DNA from 3 places in the Dickeya fangzhongdai genome. Region 1 is predicted to be linked to each of the others. Evidence: riboswitches for the same ligand, from Rfam matches in the RefSeq annotation. Region 1 holds a riboswitch; each other region holds the start of a gene.

Region 1 (5,310 bases):
GCCTGTTTCCGTTAGTGATTGCCGCGCCGCTGGGGCTGGATATCTGCCTCCCCGGCGTGCCGCTGATATCCCATGAACTGGGCAGCATGCCGGGAATGACGCAATGGATTATCAGCGGATTTGTGCTGTGTTTGAGCCTCAGTCAGCTTTTCTTCGGGCCGCTGGTCGACCGCCTCGGCGCGCAATGCGTTTTGTTGTGCGGCAGCCTGGTTTACGCGCTGAGCGCGATCGGCGTGTATTTTACCGACACGATCGCCTGGTTCATCGCGCTGCGGCTGGTGCAGGGATGCGGGGCTGGCGCGATGGCGGTTGCCGCGTCGGCCAGCGTGCCGCTGCGCTTTCAGGGGGTGGTCATCGGGAAGGTATTTAGCCTGCTTAACGGCGTGATAAGCCTGGTCCCGGTGCTGGCGCCGGTGATAGGTGGACTGCTGATCGTACACTATGGCTGGCGTTCCAGTTTTTATGCGCTGGGCGCTTTCGCGCTGCTGTGCGGCGTACTGGTGCTGTGGAAACCGCTGCCGGCTGCGTGCGGCAGGGCGCGTGATGGCGCACTGTCCCCGACACCGTCGTTAAGCGTTTTCTCCGGCTATCTGACTGTTTTTCGGCACCCCGAGTTTCGGTTGGGGTGTTTTGCCGCCAGCTTCGGTTTTGCCACGCAACTGATTTTCTTTTCCAGTTCACCCATCGTACTGATCGACACGCTGCATATCCCGGTGGATCAATTTGGATACTATTTTGCCGTCAACGCTCTGGCTATCACCGGCGGAAGCCTGCTGACCGCCCGGTTGCTGGGGCGAGTGAAAGAGACGGTGATTCTGTATGGCGGCGCAGTGCTGATGTTACTGGCCATGAGCGGCTTTATTCTGACGATCCATGTGCTGACCGTGTCGGTCTGGCCTTATCTTCTTTCAGCCACGCTGGGTAGCCTGGGGTTCGCCGTACTGATTGCGACCGGGGCGGCGGTGGCGCTGTCTCCGTTCACGTCGCTGGCCGGGCAGGCCTCCGCGCTGATGGCGGCGATACAGATGTCGTTCTCTTCGCTGGTTGCCTGGGCCGTGATGAACAGCTGGCGCGACGATTGGTCGCCGATGATTGCCGCCTATTTTCTGTTGGCCGTAGCGCTGCTGCTACAACTGCAGGCTTACCGGATGACGCGTGTCAGACGGCATCAATCGGAGCCGGCGGCGCTCGAAAAACCGTCCCCGAATTCGAATTGATCCATGCCGGAGTGATGTCCGGCATGGGGGCGATATCTGGCAGCGGGATGATATAGGGAATTGGAGTGAGGTATGACTTGCCGTTTCGATGAGGTTATCGATTTTTCGCATTCTCATTTATTGAAATGGGAATACCCTTCTCCGTATCTGCCGCACCCCACCTCACGGCCGCCGCTGCCTTTGTGGATTGCGGATATGGATTTTAGGTGCCCGGATGAAGTGCAACAGGCGCTGCACGACGCCATCAACCAGGGCGTTTTGGGCTATACGCGAGCCAGCGAAACCCTGTTTGACGCCATTATCCAATGGCAGTGGCATCATCATGGCTGGCGAATTCATGAAGACTGGATCGTGCAGAGTCCGGGGGTGGTGAACAGCCTGAGCATGATTGTGCAGACGTTTACCCAGCCGGGGGAGGGGGTGTTGATCCAGCCGCCGGTTTACGGGCCGTTTTATCACAGCGTAACGATGAACGACCGCCAGGTGGTGACGGCTCCGCTCACCGAAACGGCATCAGGGTATACGCTGGATCTTGATGCCTTTGAACAGGCGATCACGCCGACGACGCGGCTGTTTTTTTTATGTAATCCGCACAACCCGACCGGGCATGTCTGGAGCCGGGACGAGCTGCTGGCGATGGGCAACATCTGCCGGCGTCATGGCGTGATGGTCGTTTCCGATGAAATTCATCAGGATTTGATCATTAACCCCGCGAAACGGCATCAGCCGTTTGCCGGCATTAACGACGAATTCGCCGACCACAGCATTACCTGCACATCGCCGAGTAAAACCTTCAATCTGGCGGGATTGCACACCTCCAATCTGTTCATTCCCAATAAGACGATACGCGACGCGCTGAAACGAACCTATGCGCGCTGTTCATTGTATATCCCCAATATGCTGGGGCTGACGGCCTGCGAAGCGGCTTACCGTCATGGCGGGCCGTGGTTATCCGCGTTGCTGGACTATTTGCGCGATAACCGGGCGTTGTTGCAGGCGAACCTTGGCCCGGACTCACCGGTCCGGCTGTTCGACGCCGATGCGCTCTATCTTGGCTGGCTGGATTTTCGGGAAAGCGGCATTGCGCCGGCCGATTTACCGGCGACTTTGCTGAACCAGGCCGGGCTGTGGCTGGATGATGGCGCGAAGTTCGGCGCGGCGTACGCCGGGTTTGCCCGGATTAATTTTGCCTGTCGACGCACCCTGCTGCATTCCGCACTGGCGAAATTAGCCGATATGTTTACGGCGAGGGGGAAAACAGGAGGGCTGGTGTAGCGCGGCGCGGCATGGCGTCTTTTTTCCGCCATTGACCTTTTTAGCCAATGCTTCCAATAATGGCGTTCGTTGACTCGGGGTGCCGCGTTCCTGTCATGGAAAACGGCTGAGATATACCCGTATTACCTGATCTGGATTATGCCAGCGTAGGGAAGTCACGGTATCCCGCCGGTACCGCCTTCTTTCACGCCGGTTGGGAGGTTTATGAACGCTCGACCTGTACTTTTCCCTGCCGCGTCCGTCGCGGATTCCCTTGATGCTTTCCGTTTGCGCGCGCCGCTGGTGCACTGCCTCACCAATGAGGTGGTGCAGGGGTTTACCGCTAATGTGCTGCTGGCGCTGGGCGCCTCGCCCGCGATGGTGGTGGACGCGGGCGAGGCGGCGCAGTTTGGCGCGCTGGCTGATGGGTTACTCATTAATCTGGGTACGCTTGAAGCCGACCGCGCGCAGGCGATGCGCGCGGCGGTCGCGAGCGCCATCGAGGTCGGCACGCCGTGGGTGCTGGACCCGGTAGCGGTGGGCGGCCTGCGTTTTCGCACCGAGTTTGCTTTTGAACTGTTGGCGATGAAGCCGGCGGCGATCCGCGGCAACGCCTCCGAAGTCATGGCGCTGGCCGGCGAATGTTCGGCCGGGCGCGGGGTGGACAGCGGCAACGATGTGCTGGCGGCGCTGCCTTCAGCCGTTACGCTGGCGCGCCGCTGGGCCACCTGCGTGGCGGTAACCGGCGAAGTGGATTACGTGACCGACGGCGAGCGAGTGCTGGCGGTACCCGGCGGCGATCCGCTGATGACGCGGGTGGTCGGCACCGGGTGCGCGCTGTCGGCGGTGGTGGCCGGTTTCTGCGCGCTGGAGGGCGACCGGCTCAGTCATATCGCCGCCGCCTGTGCGGTGATGTCGCACTGCGGGCAACAGGCCGCGGCACAGGCGCACGGGCCGGGGAGTTTCATCCCCGCGTTTCTGGATGCGCTGTATACCCTGAACCGGGAGGCGCCGGCATGAAACGTATCAACGCGTTGACTATCGCCGGCACCGACCCGAGCGGCGGCGCCGGTATTCAGGCCGACCTGAAAACGTTCTCGGCGCTGGGCGCCTACGGCACCAGCGTGATTACCGCGTTGGTGGCGCAGAATACGCGCGGCGTACAGTCGGTCTATCGCATTGAACCGGCGTTTGTCGCCGCCCAGCTGGATTCGGTTCTGAGCGATATCCGTATCGATAGTGCCAAAATCGGCATGCTGGCGCAGACGGATATCGTGGAAGCGGTGGCGGACCGGCTGCAGCGCTACCCGGTGCCGTATGTGGTGCTGGACACGGTGATGCTGGCGAAAAGCGGCGATCCGCTGCTGGCGCCGGAAGCGGTGGCGGCGGTGCGCCAGCTGCTGCTGCCGCGGGTGTCGCTGATTACCCCCAATCTGCCGGAGGCGGCGGCGCTGTTGCAGTGCACGCCCGCCGACGATGAGTGGGGCATGCGACGGCAGGGGGACGCGCTGCTGGCGATGGGATGTCAGGCGGTGCTGATGAAAGGCGGTCACCTGAGCGACAGCGAAAGCCCGGACTGGCTGTTCATGCCGGATGCGGAGCCGGTGCGGCTGAGCGCGCCGCGCGTCAACACCCGGCATACGCACGGCACCGGCTGCACGCTGTCGGCGGCGCTGGCGGCGTTGCGCCCGCGTTATGACAACTGGCCGGATACCCTGTCCGCCGCGCGGGCGTATCTGCAAGGCGCGCTGGAACAGGCGGATTCGCTGGAGGTCGGCCACGGCATCGGCCCGGTACACCATTTTCATCGCTGGTGGTGACGCATTTATTGATTGCCGGCGGTGGAAAAGGCCGTCGGCAATGGCCGCATCGCATCCAGGATCCGCGCCTGACAGCGTGATTGCCGCAACAGCCAATGCGCATCGACTGAAAAGAGCATGTTATTGCAGCCAGATAAAAATGTATGGCCGTAAGCACCGCCTTATTCTGAAAACAGCGGCAGAATATTAAGGGGGGTGGGGGTATTACGATATTCCTGTGTTGCCGTTTTTTTTGATGTAAGCCGTGAATCGCCAACGCCTTGTCGTTGGCAGTTGAGATATTTTTTCTTTCTGATTAACATGAAAAGTAATCGATTACTTTTTGTGGGAAACCTAATGGCGAAGGCCGGGAAATGCGTTTCGGCCGGCAGAAGTAATTGAGACATTGATAACAACAAAACAAGGAACATCTATCTGGAGAGTCTTATGTACCTGAAGCGATTTTTACGTTTATCACTTTTTATCTCGTTGTTTACCCTCAATGCGTTGCCATTACTTGCCAGAGCGAACCTTGAAGCGGGAAAAGGGAATGTGCCCATCGCGCTGCAAATGTACACCCTGCGTAATGTCGGCTCGTTGGAAGAACAGTTCGCAATGGCTAATAAGGCGGGATTTAATGCCGTCGAGTTGGTCGGCGACCATAATGTGTCATCTGACGAGATGAAAACGCTGCTTGAGAAATATAACCTGAAGGCGATATCGGCGCATGTTCAGCTCACGAGTTTGCGGCAGGACAGTCAAGGCGTGGTCGCGTTTAACAATGCTATCGGTAATCGTGTCTTGATTGTTCCCTGGATTGAACCGGCTGACCGGCCGGACAGCGCGCAGGCATGGAAAAATATGGCGCAGGAGCTGGATAATCTGGCGCGCCATCTTAAAAAGCAGGGGATGACGCTGGGCTACCATAACCATGATTTTGAGATGAAAAAGTACAATGGCAAAACGGCGCTGGAAATTCTTTTTGATCATGCCCCCAATCTGGCGATCGAACTGGATATGGCCTGGGTGACGCGAGGCGG
Region 2 (5,310 bases), 1.7 Mb from region 1:
GACGGCGCTGGCGCTGATCAGCGGTTTTTGCGCCGCGACGCAGGCGGCGTTGACCGCGTGGCGGGTCGCCATGTTGTCGCAGCAGTCCAGCACCAGATCGGCTTGCGCCACCGCTTTCTCAAGTGACTCGCCTGCCAGCCGGGTGGTCAGGGCCACGGTTTTCACCAGCGGATTGACGGCTTCCAGCGCGTGACGGGCCAGCACCGCTTTGGGGCGTGAAAGGTCGGCGTTGCGATAGAGAATCTGACGTTGCAGATTGGAGATGTGCAGGGTGTCGTGGTCCGCCAGCAGCAGCGTGCCGACGCCGGCCGCCGCCAGATAGAGCGCCGCCGGCGAGCCGAGCCCGCCCAGACCCACCAGCAGCACCCGGGCTTCCGCCAGCTTCTGCTGCCCTTCCTGACCGATGTCTTCCAGCAGCAACTGGCGGCTGTAACGCATAAAGGCCTGATCGTCGAGCATGTTACGCCTCCCGTTCTTCAATCAGTCGCAGCAGCGTCGCGGTGGCGGCGCGCCAGTCCGCCGCTTGCGTGATGGCGCTGACCACGGCAATGCTGCCGACCCCGGTTTCCAGCACCGCCGGCGCCCGGTCAATGCTGATGCCGCCGATGGCGACGGTGGGAAAGCGCCCGTCCAGCGCGCGGATATGGCGGGCCAGCTCGGCCAGCCCTTGCGGCGCAGACGGCATCGCTTTGGTTTGGGTGGGGAAGATATGGCCCAGCGCGATATAAGACGGCGAGATAGCGACGGCGCGCGCCAGTTCGGCGTCGTCATGGGTGGAAACGCCCAGCCGCAGCCCGGCGGCGCGGATCGCGTTTAGATCGGCGGTGTCGAGATCTTCCTGCCCAAGGTGTACGCCGTAGGCCTGATGCTTCACCGCCAGTTGCCAGTAGTCGTTGATGAACAGCCGGGCCTGATGGCGACGGCCGAGCGCGATCGCCCGGATGATGTCGGGTTCGGCCCGATCCGCCGGCTGGTCCTTGATGCGTAGCTGGATGGTGCGGACGCCGGCTGCCAGCAGACGTTCGATCCATTCTACGCTGTCAACCACCGGATACAGCCCCAGCCGGGCGTCAGTAGCGGGAAAAATGCCGTTCATCAGCGTTCTTCCTGCGGCAGGCTGGTGGCGGTGTGGTACAGCTCGCTGCCGCGGGCGCGGAATTCGGCCGACATTTGCGCCATGCCGACATCCACCGGTTGCGCCTGCGCCTCCTGACGGGCGGCGTAGTCGCGCACTTCCTGGGTTATCTTCATCGAACAGAATTTCGGTCCGCACATCGAGCAGAAATGCGCCACCTTGCCGGATTCCTGCGGCAGGGTTTCGTCGTGGTAGGCGCGGGCGGTTTCCGGGTCCAAAGCCAGATTGAACTGGTCCTCCCAGCGGAATTCAAAACGCGCTTTGGACATGGCGTTGTCGCGGATCTGCGCGCCAGGGTGGCCTTTCGCCAGGTCGGCGGCGTGGGCGGCAATTTTATAGGCGATCAACCCTTGTTTGACGTCGTTTTTGTTCGGTAGCCCCAGATGCTCTTTCGGGGTGACGTAGCACAGCATGGCGCAGCCGAACCAGCCGATCATCGCCGCGCCGATGCCGGAGGTGAAGTGGTCGTAACCGGGCGCGATATCGGTGGTGAGCGGGCCTAACGTATAGAACGGCGCCTCGTGGCAGTGTTCCAGCTCTTCGGTCATGTTGCGGCGGATCATCTGCATCGGCACATGGCCGGGGCCTTCGATCATCACCTGCACGTCGTATTCCCAGGCGATTTTGGTCAGTTCGCCCAGCGTGTGCAGTTCGGCGAACTGCGCTTCGTCGTTGGCATCCTGAATGGAACCCGGGCGCAGGCCGTCGCCGAGCGACAGCGCGACGTCATAGGCGGCACAGATTTCGCAGATTTCACGGAAATGCTGGTACAGGAAGTTTTCCTGATGGTGCGACAGGCACCACTTGGCCATAATCGAGCCGCCGCGCGACACAATGCCGGTCAGGCGTTTGGCGGTCATCGGTACGTAGCGCAGCAACACGCCGGCGTGGATGGTGAAGTAATCCACCCCTTGTTCCGCCTGTTCCAGCAAGGTGTCGCGGAACAGTTCCCAGGTCAGGTTTTCCGCGATGCCGTTGACCTTTTCCAGCGCCTGATAGATCGGCACCGTGCCGATCGGCACCGGGCTGTTGCGCAGGATCCACTCGCGGGTTTCATGGATGTAGCGCCCGGTGGACAAGTCCATCACCGTGTCCGCGCCCCAGCGGGTGGCCCACACCAGTTTTTCCACTTCTTCTTCGATAGACGAGGTCACGGCGGAGTTGCCGATATTGGCATTCACCTTCACCAGAAAATTGCGGCCGATGATCATCGGTTCCGATTCGGGGTGGTTGATGTTGGCGGGGATGATGGCGCGCCCGGCGGCCACTTCCTGACGCACGAATTCCGGCGTGATGTTGTCCGGCAGCAGCGCGCCGAAACTGTGGCCCGGATGCTGCTGGCGCAGCACCTCGCCGCGCACGCGCTCGCGCCCCATGTTTTCACGGATGGCGATGAATTCCATCTCCGGCGTGATGATGCCCTGACGGGCGTAGTGCAACTGGGTAACGCGGCGACCGGCTTTGGCGCGCTTAGGCTGCGGCAGATGTTCAAAACGCAGATGGTCGAGGCCGATATCCGCCAGCCGTTGTTGGGTAAAGCCGGAGCTGGCTTTCGGTAAGGCTTCGGTGTCGTCGCGCCCGGCAATCCAGTCGGCGCGCAATTTGCCAAGCCCGCGGTGTACGTCCGGGGTGGTGGCCGGGTCGCCATACGGACCGGCGGTGTCATACACCGGCACCGCTTCGTTGGCTTCATAGCGCGGATTGTCGCGGCTGCCGCCCACCAGCGTCGGGCTAAGCTGGATTTCCCGCATCGGCACGCGGATGTCCGGCTGTGAACCGGTCAGATAAATGCGCTGCGAGTTGGGAAAGGTCGACCCGCGCAGCGTGTCGATAAACTGCTGGGCGGCGGCGCGTTGTTCGCGACGGCCGGAGGATTTCTTTTCTCCGGAAACATTCTGTTCTGTAGACTGGGTTGGTTCTGTAGACATAGCAAGTTCCTGTTCATTAAAAGGAAAAATTGCTTGTCTGGAGCTCGGAGGGAGTAATGGCTGGATGCTGGCCCGCTGGCAACGGCAATTATGTGATGCCGGGTCTTGCGGCTGCGGCGGCAACGTGAACGTTGCGCCCAGGGCTGGCAATGTGATTACTCTTGTTCCCTTCGCAGGTATTAACCTGATCAGGTTCCGCGGATCCCGAATTAACGGTCTCAGCCCACGCGCCATACGGCGTGTTGGGCACTCCGACAAGATATCGCCCCTTCACGGGGCGAACTAAAACTCTGACACTCTATGCGCTGTGACTATGTGTCGTCAATGATCGAACATCAGTCGGATCAGGCTGTCTTCCAGGGTGAAGCGCATTGCCAATGCTTCACCCACGCCGGATAATGTCTGGCGAAATTCCTGACTGTCGACGGGCTCGATGAAAAACGCCAGATGGCTGTCGTAAATATCCATGATTTGCTGGGTGTTGCTGCGCAGCGCGACATCAAAGTGCGACGCCTGCGTCAGCTTTCGGTCGTTGCGCATGATGTTTTCCTGCAACATGCGTTCGTAGACATGAAAATGACCGACAGACAGATAGTCGACCAGATGATGGCAAAATTCATCCAGCGTCCGTGCTTCCGGTATTTTCCCTGTCTGAATGCTGAGCAGGTGGTAATAGGCCAACAAAAGATGTTTGCGGGCCTGCAACCACTGATCGATCAAGGCGTAATTGCCACCAACGTTCTCCGTCAGACGTTGTAACTGTTTCAGCATGGTTGACTCCGGGTATCGATAGGATGATGACAGTTAGTCGTGTCATTATTTATAACCATAGTCGTAAAACGCCAATCTGGTAATAAGCGGGGCAATAAAAGAGATGGAAGTGACGCTGAAGGGTGAAGAACGCGGATGGTGGGTGGTGTATCACCGCCATCAGATCTGGCTGCCTCAGGGCGAATTGCCGCAGGGAACGGCGGCGCAGTGGCAGTTGCAGCAGCAGTCCGCCCGCCAGGTTGGCGAGTGGCAGGGGGAACCGGTATGGCTGGTGCTGCAGGATAAGACCAGCGACATGGGTTCGGTGCGCCAACTGCTGGATCAGGATGCCGGGTTGTTCCAACTGGCGGGCCGCGCGGTGCAGCTGGCGGAATTCTATCGTTCGCACCGGTTTTGCGGTTACTGCGGCCATGAGATGTCGGTCAGCACCACAGAATTGGCCTGCCTGTGCGCGCACTGCAAAGAGCGTTACTACCCGCAGATTGCCCCCTGCGTGATTGTGGCGATTCGCCGCGACGACAAGATTCTGCTGGCGCAGCACCTGCGCCACAAAGGCAACATGTACACAACGCTGGCCGGCTTTGTGGAAGTGGGGGAAACCCTGGAACAGGCGGTAGCGCGGGAAGTGATGGAAGAGAGCAATATCCGCGTCAGGAACCTGCGTTACGTCAGTTCCCAGCCCTGGCCGTTCCCGCATTCGCTGATGATGGCGTTTATGGCCGATTACGACGGGGGCGAGGTGAAAGCTGACCCGTCCGAACTGCGGGATGCCGACTGGTTCCGTTATGATCGCTTGCCGGAATTGCCGCCGCCGGGTACGGTAGCCCGGCGTCTGATTGAAGACACGGTAGTGCTGTGCCGCGAGGCCGATCGCTGATCGGTCGTCGCCAGCGACAATCATGCCTGCAAGCAGGCGTTACAAGGAAAAGACCATGACTGATCTGAAAAACGATCGCTATTTGCGTGCGCTGTTGCGTCAGCCTGTGGATGTGACCCCGGTATGGATGATGCGTCAGGCGGGGCGTTACCTGCCGGAATACCGCGCGACTCGCTCGCAAGCCGGTGATTTCATGTCGCTGTGCAAGAATGCCGAGCTGGCCTGCGAAGTGACGTTACAGCCGCTGCGACGCTACAACCTTGATGCGGCCATTCTGTTTTCCGATATTCTCACCATACCCGACGCTATGGGGCTGGGGCTGTATTTTGAAGCCGGCGAAGGGCCGCGCTTTACCTCGCCGGTCACCTGTCATGCCGACGTGGAAAAACTACCGGTGCCGGACCCGGAACTGGAGCTCGGCTACGTAATGAACGCGGTGCGGACGATTCGCCGCAATCTGGCGGGCGCGGTGCCGTTGATCGGTTTTTCCGGCAGTCCGTGGACGCTGGCGACCTATATGGTGGAAGGCGGCAGCAGCAAAGCCTTCACCGTAATCAAGAAGATGATGTTTACCGAGCCGCGCACGCTGCATCTGTTGC
Region 3 (5,310 bases), 630 kb from region 1:
GGCAGAAAACCGGCGATCAGGCTGAGCAAGGTACTTTTTCCCGCGCCGCTTGGGCCCAGAATGGCGATACGCTCGCCGGGCTGCGCCTGTAAATCGAAGCGCATCGGCAGGTGTTGGTAGAGATAGGTCAACTTATCGAGCGCGATCATTAAGGCCTGCCAGTTTTTCAATCAGGGTAAACAGCATAAAACACAACATCAGCAGCAGCAGCGCCGTCACCGCGCCGTCGGCGCTGCGATAAGCGCCAATCTGCTGATAGAGATAAAACGGCAGGGTGCGAAACTGTTCGTTGCCGAACAGGGCGATGATGCCGAAATCGCCCACCGAGAGCACGCTGGCAAAGGCCAGCGCCTGGGCGATGGGCGCGCGCAGCGCCTTTAGTTCTACCACTCTGAGACGGTGCCAGCCGCGGATATCCAACGACTGGCACAACAGACTATAACGCGACGCCGTGTCATACATCGGGTTTTCCAGCACTTTCATCGCATAGGGGATTGCCAGCAGCGCGTTGGTCAACACCACCAGTCCGTAGGGAGAAGCCGGTAATCCGATGGTGCGGTTAAACAGCAGGAAAAAACCGGACGCCAGCACAATCCCCGGCATCGCCAGAATCAGCATCCCGCTTATATCCAGCAACTGGGCGGAGAGCCCCCGCCGGCGCAGTTTCAATTCCCGGCTGCTCCACAGCAGCATCAACGTCAGCACCACGCTAAGCGCGCCGGCGGCCAGCGCGATGCGCAGCGAGGTCCAGAGCGTTTGCCATAACGCCGGCTGGCGCAAGACATCCGGCAGCGAACGGTTCAGGCCGTCCGCCACCACCGCCAGCAGCGGCGGCAACAGCAATAGCAACGCTGCCGCAATCAGCAGCGTATCGGTAACGCGGCTGAACCCGCTGTCCTGCGGATCGCGCCATCGCAGGCGGCTACTGGCTCCCACCGCCAGCAGCCGGCTCAGCCGCTGACTGAACAACACCAGCCCCAGACAGCACGCCATCTGCAACAGCGCCAGCAGCGCGGCGCGCGCCGGGTCATAGTCGAAGCTCAACGCCTGATAGATCGCCAGTTCGATGGTGGTGGCCTGCGGGCCGCCGCCCAGCGCCAGTACGGTGGCGAAGCTGGCGAAACACAGCATGAAAATCAGCGCGCCGGCGGGCAACAACTGACGGCGCAGCCACGGCCACTCCACCAGCCGGAAAAAGTGCCAGCCGCGCAGGCCGAGCTGGGCCGCCAACTGGCGCTGCTCAGTGGCGATGCCTTCCAGCGCCTGCACAAACAGCCGGGTCGCCAGCGGCAGATTAAAAAAGACGTGGGCCAACAGAATGCCCTGCAAACCGTAAGGCGAAAAACGGTATTCGATACCGAATTGCATCAGCAGGCGCGCCAGCCAGCCTTCGCGGCCGTAGACGCTGAGGATGCCGAATACCGCCACCAGCACCGGCAGCACCAGCGTCATCGCGCACAGGCGCAGCAGCAGGCGATGGCCGGGAAAGCGGCGGCGGTACAACGCCCGCGCCAGAAACAGCGCGGGCAGAGTGGAAAGCAGCGCCGACAGCAGCGCCTGCCAGAAGCTGAAGCGAATGACATGCCACAGGTAGCTGTCATCCCACAACGACCGCCAGGGCGCGCCGGGCGCGTCCAGCCACAGCGCGGCGAACGCCAGCGCCGCGGTGCCGGTCAGCAGCGCGGCCGCCAGCAGCCCTGGCCACAGCCAGCCGGGAATCAGCGGCTGACGGCGCGTTGCCATGCCAGTACCCAATTCGCGCGCTGCTCGGCCACCTGTTGCGAGGTGAACTCCAGCGCGGTAGCCGGCAACAACAGGGTGTTATAGCCCGCGGGCAGCTCGGTTTTGACAACCGGGTACATCCAGTTGGTGGTCGGGATGATCTGCTGGAAGGTCGGGCTGACCATAAACTGCAGGAAGCGCGCCGCCAGTTGCGGATTTTTGCTGCCGGCCAATTGCGCGGCTACTTCGACCTGTAGATAGTGGCCTTCGCTGAAATTGGCCGCCGCGTAGCTGTCTTTCTTCTCGGCGATGAGGTGGTAAGCCGGGGAGGTGGTGTAGCTCAACACCAGATCGGCTTCGCCTTTCAGGAACAGGCCGTAGGCTTCGCTCCAGCCTTTGGTGACGGTGACGGTTTTGGCCGCCAGTTTCTGCCAGGCTTGCGGCGCCTTGTCGCCATAGACTTTCTGCATCCACAGCAACAGGCCCAGACCCGGCGTGCTGGTGCGCGGATCTTCATAGATCACTTTCCACGGCTGGTCGCTTTCCACCAGTTCGCGCAGGCTCTTGGGCGGGTTTTTCAGTTTGTCCTTGTTGTAGACGAAGGCGAAATAGCCATAGTCGAAGGGCAGGAAGGTGTCATTATGCCAGCCGCCCGGCACCGTCAACTCGCTGGTGTTGACACCATGCGGGGCGAACAGGCCGGTCTGCGCTGCCGCCTGTACCAGATTGTTATCCAGCCCCAGCACCACATCCGCCGGGGTATTTTTGCCTTCCATACGCAGGCGGTTGAGCAGAGCGACGCCATCTTCCAGCGCCACGAATTTCAGCTCGCAGTTGCACTCTTTTTCAAACGCGGTTTTGACGCCCGGACCGGGGCCCCATTCCGAGGCGAACGAGTCGTAGGTGTAGACCGTCAGGGTCGGTTTGGCGAACACAGGGGCGGACAGCAGTAACAGGCAGGACAGTAATTTCTTTAACACTTTGCGCTCCAATTGTTGAAGGCGGCAAAGGTCTTTGAGCAAGCGGGATGCAGTCTCAAATCCCTTCGCCGGTATTAACCGGATCAGGTTCGACGGGTATTTTCTCAGCGATGCAACGCCTATGCGCGTTGACCGCACCCCGTTGAGAACGGCGGTATTGTAAAGTGTTTGTCACATCAGGAAAAGCGCCATGACCGGCGACGAGCGCTCATGGCGTCGGGTTCGGCGGTGCAAACCAGGCGGATTTGAAATCGAACCAGCCCAGCGTGTTCATGCGTAGCCCCCGCATGCTGGCCTGCCCCTGCAACCGCAACCAGTGGTGGAACAACGGGTGGAGTTGCTGGCGGCTGACCAGCGACTGGCACCATTCCGCCAGCGACAACTCGCCCTGACGCCACTGACGCGCAGTGTGTTCCAGTTCGTCATCGCCCAGACAGTGCCGCAGCAGCGGCAGCTCGTACAGCATCGCGAACAGCGAAAATTCCAGCGGTAGATAAAAGTTGGCGCTGCCAAGCCAGAGATCGCTGGCGTCGTCGCCCTGACACCAGGCATCGAACTCCAGACAGCGTAGCGTCAGCGTGACGCCGTGCGACGCCAGCAGCCGGCCCATGATGCTGCTTATCACCGCGTATTCGGGATGGTCACGGTAGCAGGTGAGGGTGAGGTGGGTCAGGCCAACCGGTTTTTCCCGTACCGCCCGCGGTGGGCTGTGATGCCAGCGCGGCAGCAGGCCATAGGCGGGGGACCAGTCGCTCTGGTACGGGCTATCGGCCAGGCCAAGCATCGCCACCGGGCTTAACACCTGACACAGCCAGTGACGGATCTCCGGATCCGCCATCTGCGGCGAACGGCGGTCGAACAGCAGGAAATAGCAGCCTTCTTCCAGCCGGTTCTCCAGTTCATTGTCCGTGGTGTCGTCTCCCTGCAATGTAACCGTACAGGCGGGAATGATCGGCGCGTCCGGCAGCACCCAGATACTGACTTCGTCAATCAGCGCCCGGTAGCCGAAGTAGTCGTCAAACGCGGCGATTTTCAACTGGTTGGGCGAGTTGCGCACCACCTGATACGGCCCGGTGCCGATGGGCTGGCGCATAAAGTCCGGCAGCGTTTGCCACTCTTTGGGCAAGATCATCGCCGGTACGCTGCCGAGCAGCCACGGCAGCCAGTCATCCGGCATGCTGAGCCGGATATCCAGCACGAACGGCGTAGGGGAAGCGATGTCGCTCAGGTGTGAGAACAGCGGCAGCGCCGTCAGCCGGGACAGCGAGGCGATCACGTCCTCCATGGTCAGCTCCCGACCGTGGTGAAAACGGATGGCCGGGCGCAGATAGAAACGCCAGTGCAGCGGCGACAGCGCCTGCCAGTGGTGAGCGATATCCGGCAACAGTTCCCCATTTTCCTCATTTAAGCTGGTCAGCCCGCTGAAAATCTGACGGGCGATGTGGGTTTCCGAACGCCGCAACGCGCTGCCGGGCAACAGGTTGTGCATCGGCCGGTAGTACAGGATACGCAGCAGATGGCGCCCTTGCCGCACGCTACGCCCGAGGTGAGACAGCAACATCTGGCGCACGGTTTCCTTGTCGCCCACCAGTTGCACCAACTGGTCGATGCGGTCCTGCTCCAGCAGGTCTTCGGCGCGCTGCTGTTGCAGGGCTAACCCCGTGTAGAGAAAGCCGAGGCGCGAGCGTTTGCCGCGCCCGGCTTCCGCCTGCCAGGTGAGCCAACCCTGCTGTTGCATGGCGTTCAGCAGAGAGCGGATATGACGGCGGGAGCAGTTGAGCAGCAGCGCCAGTTCCTGCAGCGTGGTGTCGGTATCCTGACCTTGCAGGCATTGCCATAACCGGATGAATTGTTGTTGCAGGCGTGGCGAGGACATAAAAGAGGAACTCCGTGGCTCAAGCTCATCAATATATTTTTCCCTATATTACGCGGATACTTTCAGTCAGTGAATGGTTCAGTACGTGAACCGCCGCGAAGGGGAGGCAATATGTGCCGGTTATTCCGCTTTTATCATCACTGGCTCTGCCGGGGATGCCGCCGGGGATGGGGCGCACTCACCGCCGCCCAGCGGATGGCGTTGCTGCTGCAGGTTACCCAATGGCAGATCCGGGACATGGATGAGGAAGACTATCGTCGCTGGTTGTAAGGCCGGCGGCGACATCGAATGAGAGTGAGAACAGCGGCGGGAAACCGCCGCAGTGTTCTGAGTAATGGTGCTGTTCACCAGCCAGCGGAGTATTCCGCTGGCTTTTTTTATGGCGGAGCGTTATTCCACCGGTTTCAGGCGGGCGACAAAGTGGCGTAATACCGGCGGTTCGTAGGTAAAGGTCAGGCCTTTGATGCTGCCGGCTCTTTCCTTCAGCGCGATCAGCGAGTCGGCGATGTAATCCATGTGGTCGTTGGTATACACCCGACGCGGGATGGTCAGGCGCAGCAGTTCCAGCGGCGACGGTTTCTGCTCGCCGGTGTCCGGATCCCGCCCCAGCAACAATGAGCCGATTTCCACGCTGCGGATACCCGCTTCCAGATAGAGCTCGTTATTCAGCGCCTGCGCCGGGAACTGTTCCGCCGGGATATGCGGCAGCAGCTTTTTGGCATCGACAAACAC

What was found. Region 1 has a riboswitch for thiamine pyrophosphate ahead of thiM (hydroxyethylthiazole kinase). Riboswitches for the same ligand answer to the same signal wherever they lie in the genome.
Region 2: linked by a shared signal. The riboswitch ahead of thiC (phosphomethylpyrimidine synthase ThiC) and the one ahead of thiM (hydroxyethylthiazole kinase) in region 1 are both predicted to bind thiamine pyrophosphate.
Region 3: linked by a shared signal. The riboswitch ahead of thiB (thiamine ABC transporter substrate binding subunit) and the one ahead of thiM (hydroxyethylthiazole kinase) in region 1 are both predicted to bind thiamine pyrophosphate.

What each region holds. Positions count from the first base shown of each region.
Region 1 covers NZ_CP025003.1:3,612,044-3,617,353, reverse strand. Annotated here, with positions in the region: gene CVE23_RS16115 (multidrug effflux MFS transporter) at 1-1,217, shown strand, start outside; gene CVE23_RS16110 (MalY/PatB family protein) at 1,290-2,492, shown strand; TPP riboswitch at 2,558-2,662, shown strand; gene thiM (hydroxyethylthiazole kinase) at 2,697-3,491, shown strand; gene thiD (bifunctional hydroxymethylpyrimidine kinase/phosphomethylpyrimidine kinase) at 3,488-4,291, shown strand; gene CVE23_RS16095 (sugar phosphate isomerase/epimerase family protein) at 4,718-5,310, shown strand, end outside.
Region 2 covers NZ_CP025003.1:273,399-278,708, forward strand. Annotated here, with positions in the region: gene CVE23_RS01260 (HesA/MoeB/ThiF family protein) at 1-459, opposite strand, end outside; gene thiE (thiamine phosphate synthase) at 461-1,096, opposite strand; gene thiC (phosphomethylpyrimidine synthase ThiC) at 1,096-3,063, opposite strand; TPP riboswitch at 3,212-3,327, opposite strand; gene CVE23_RS01275 (Rsd/AlgQ family anti-sigma factor) at 3,385-3,834, opposite strand; gene nudC (NAD(+) diphosphatase) at 3,938-4,711, shown strand; gene hemE (uroporphyrinogen decarboxylase) at 4,767-5,310, shown strand, end outside.
Region 3 covers NZ_CP025003.1:4,239,735-4,245,044, reverse strand. Annotated here, with positions in the region: gene thiQ (thiamine ABC transporter ATP-binding protein ThiQ) at 1-149, opposite strand, end outside; gene thiP (thiamine/thiamine pyrophosphate ABC transporter permease ThiP) at 133-1,743, opposite strand; gene thiB (thiamine ABC transporter substrate binding subunit) at 1,719-2,702, opposite strand; TPP riboswitch at 2,745-2,854, opposite strand; gene sgrR (HTH-type transcriptional regulator SgrR) at 2,911-4,578, opposite strand; gene sgrT (glucose uptake inhibitor SgrT) at 4,690-4,848, shown strand; gene tnaA (tryptophanase) at 4,969-5,310, opposite strand, start outside.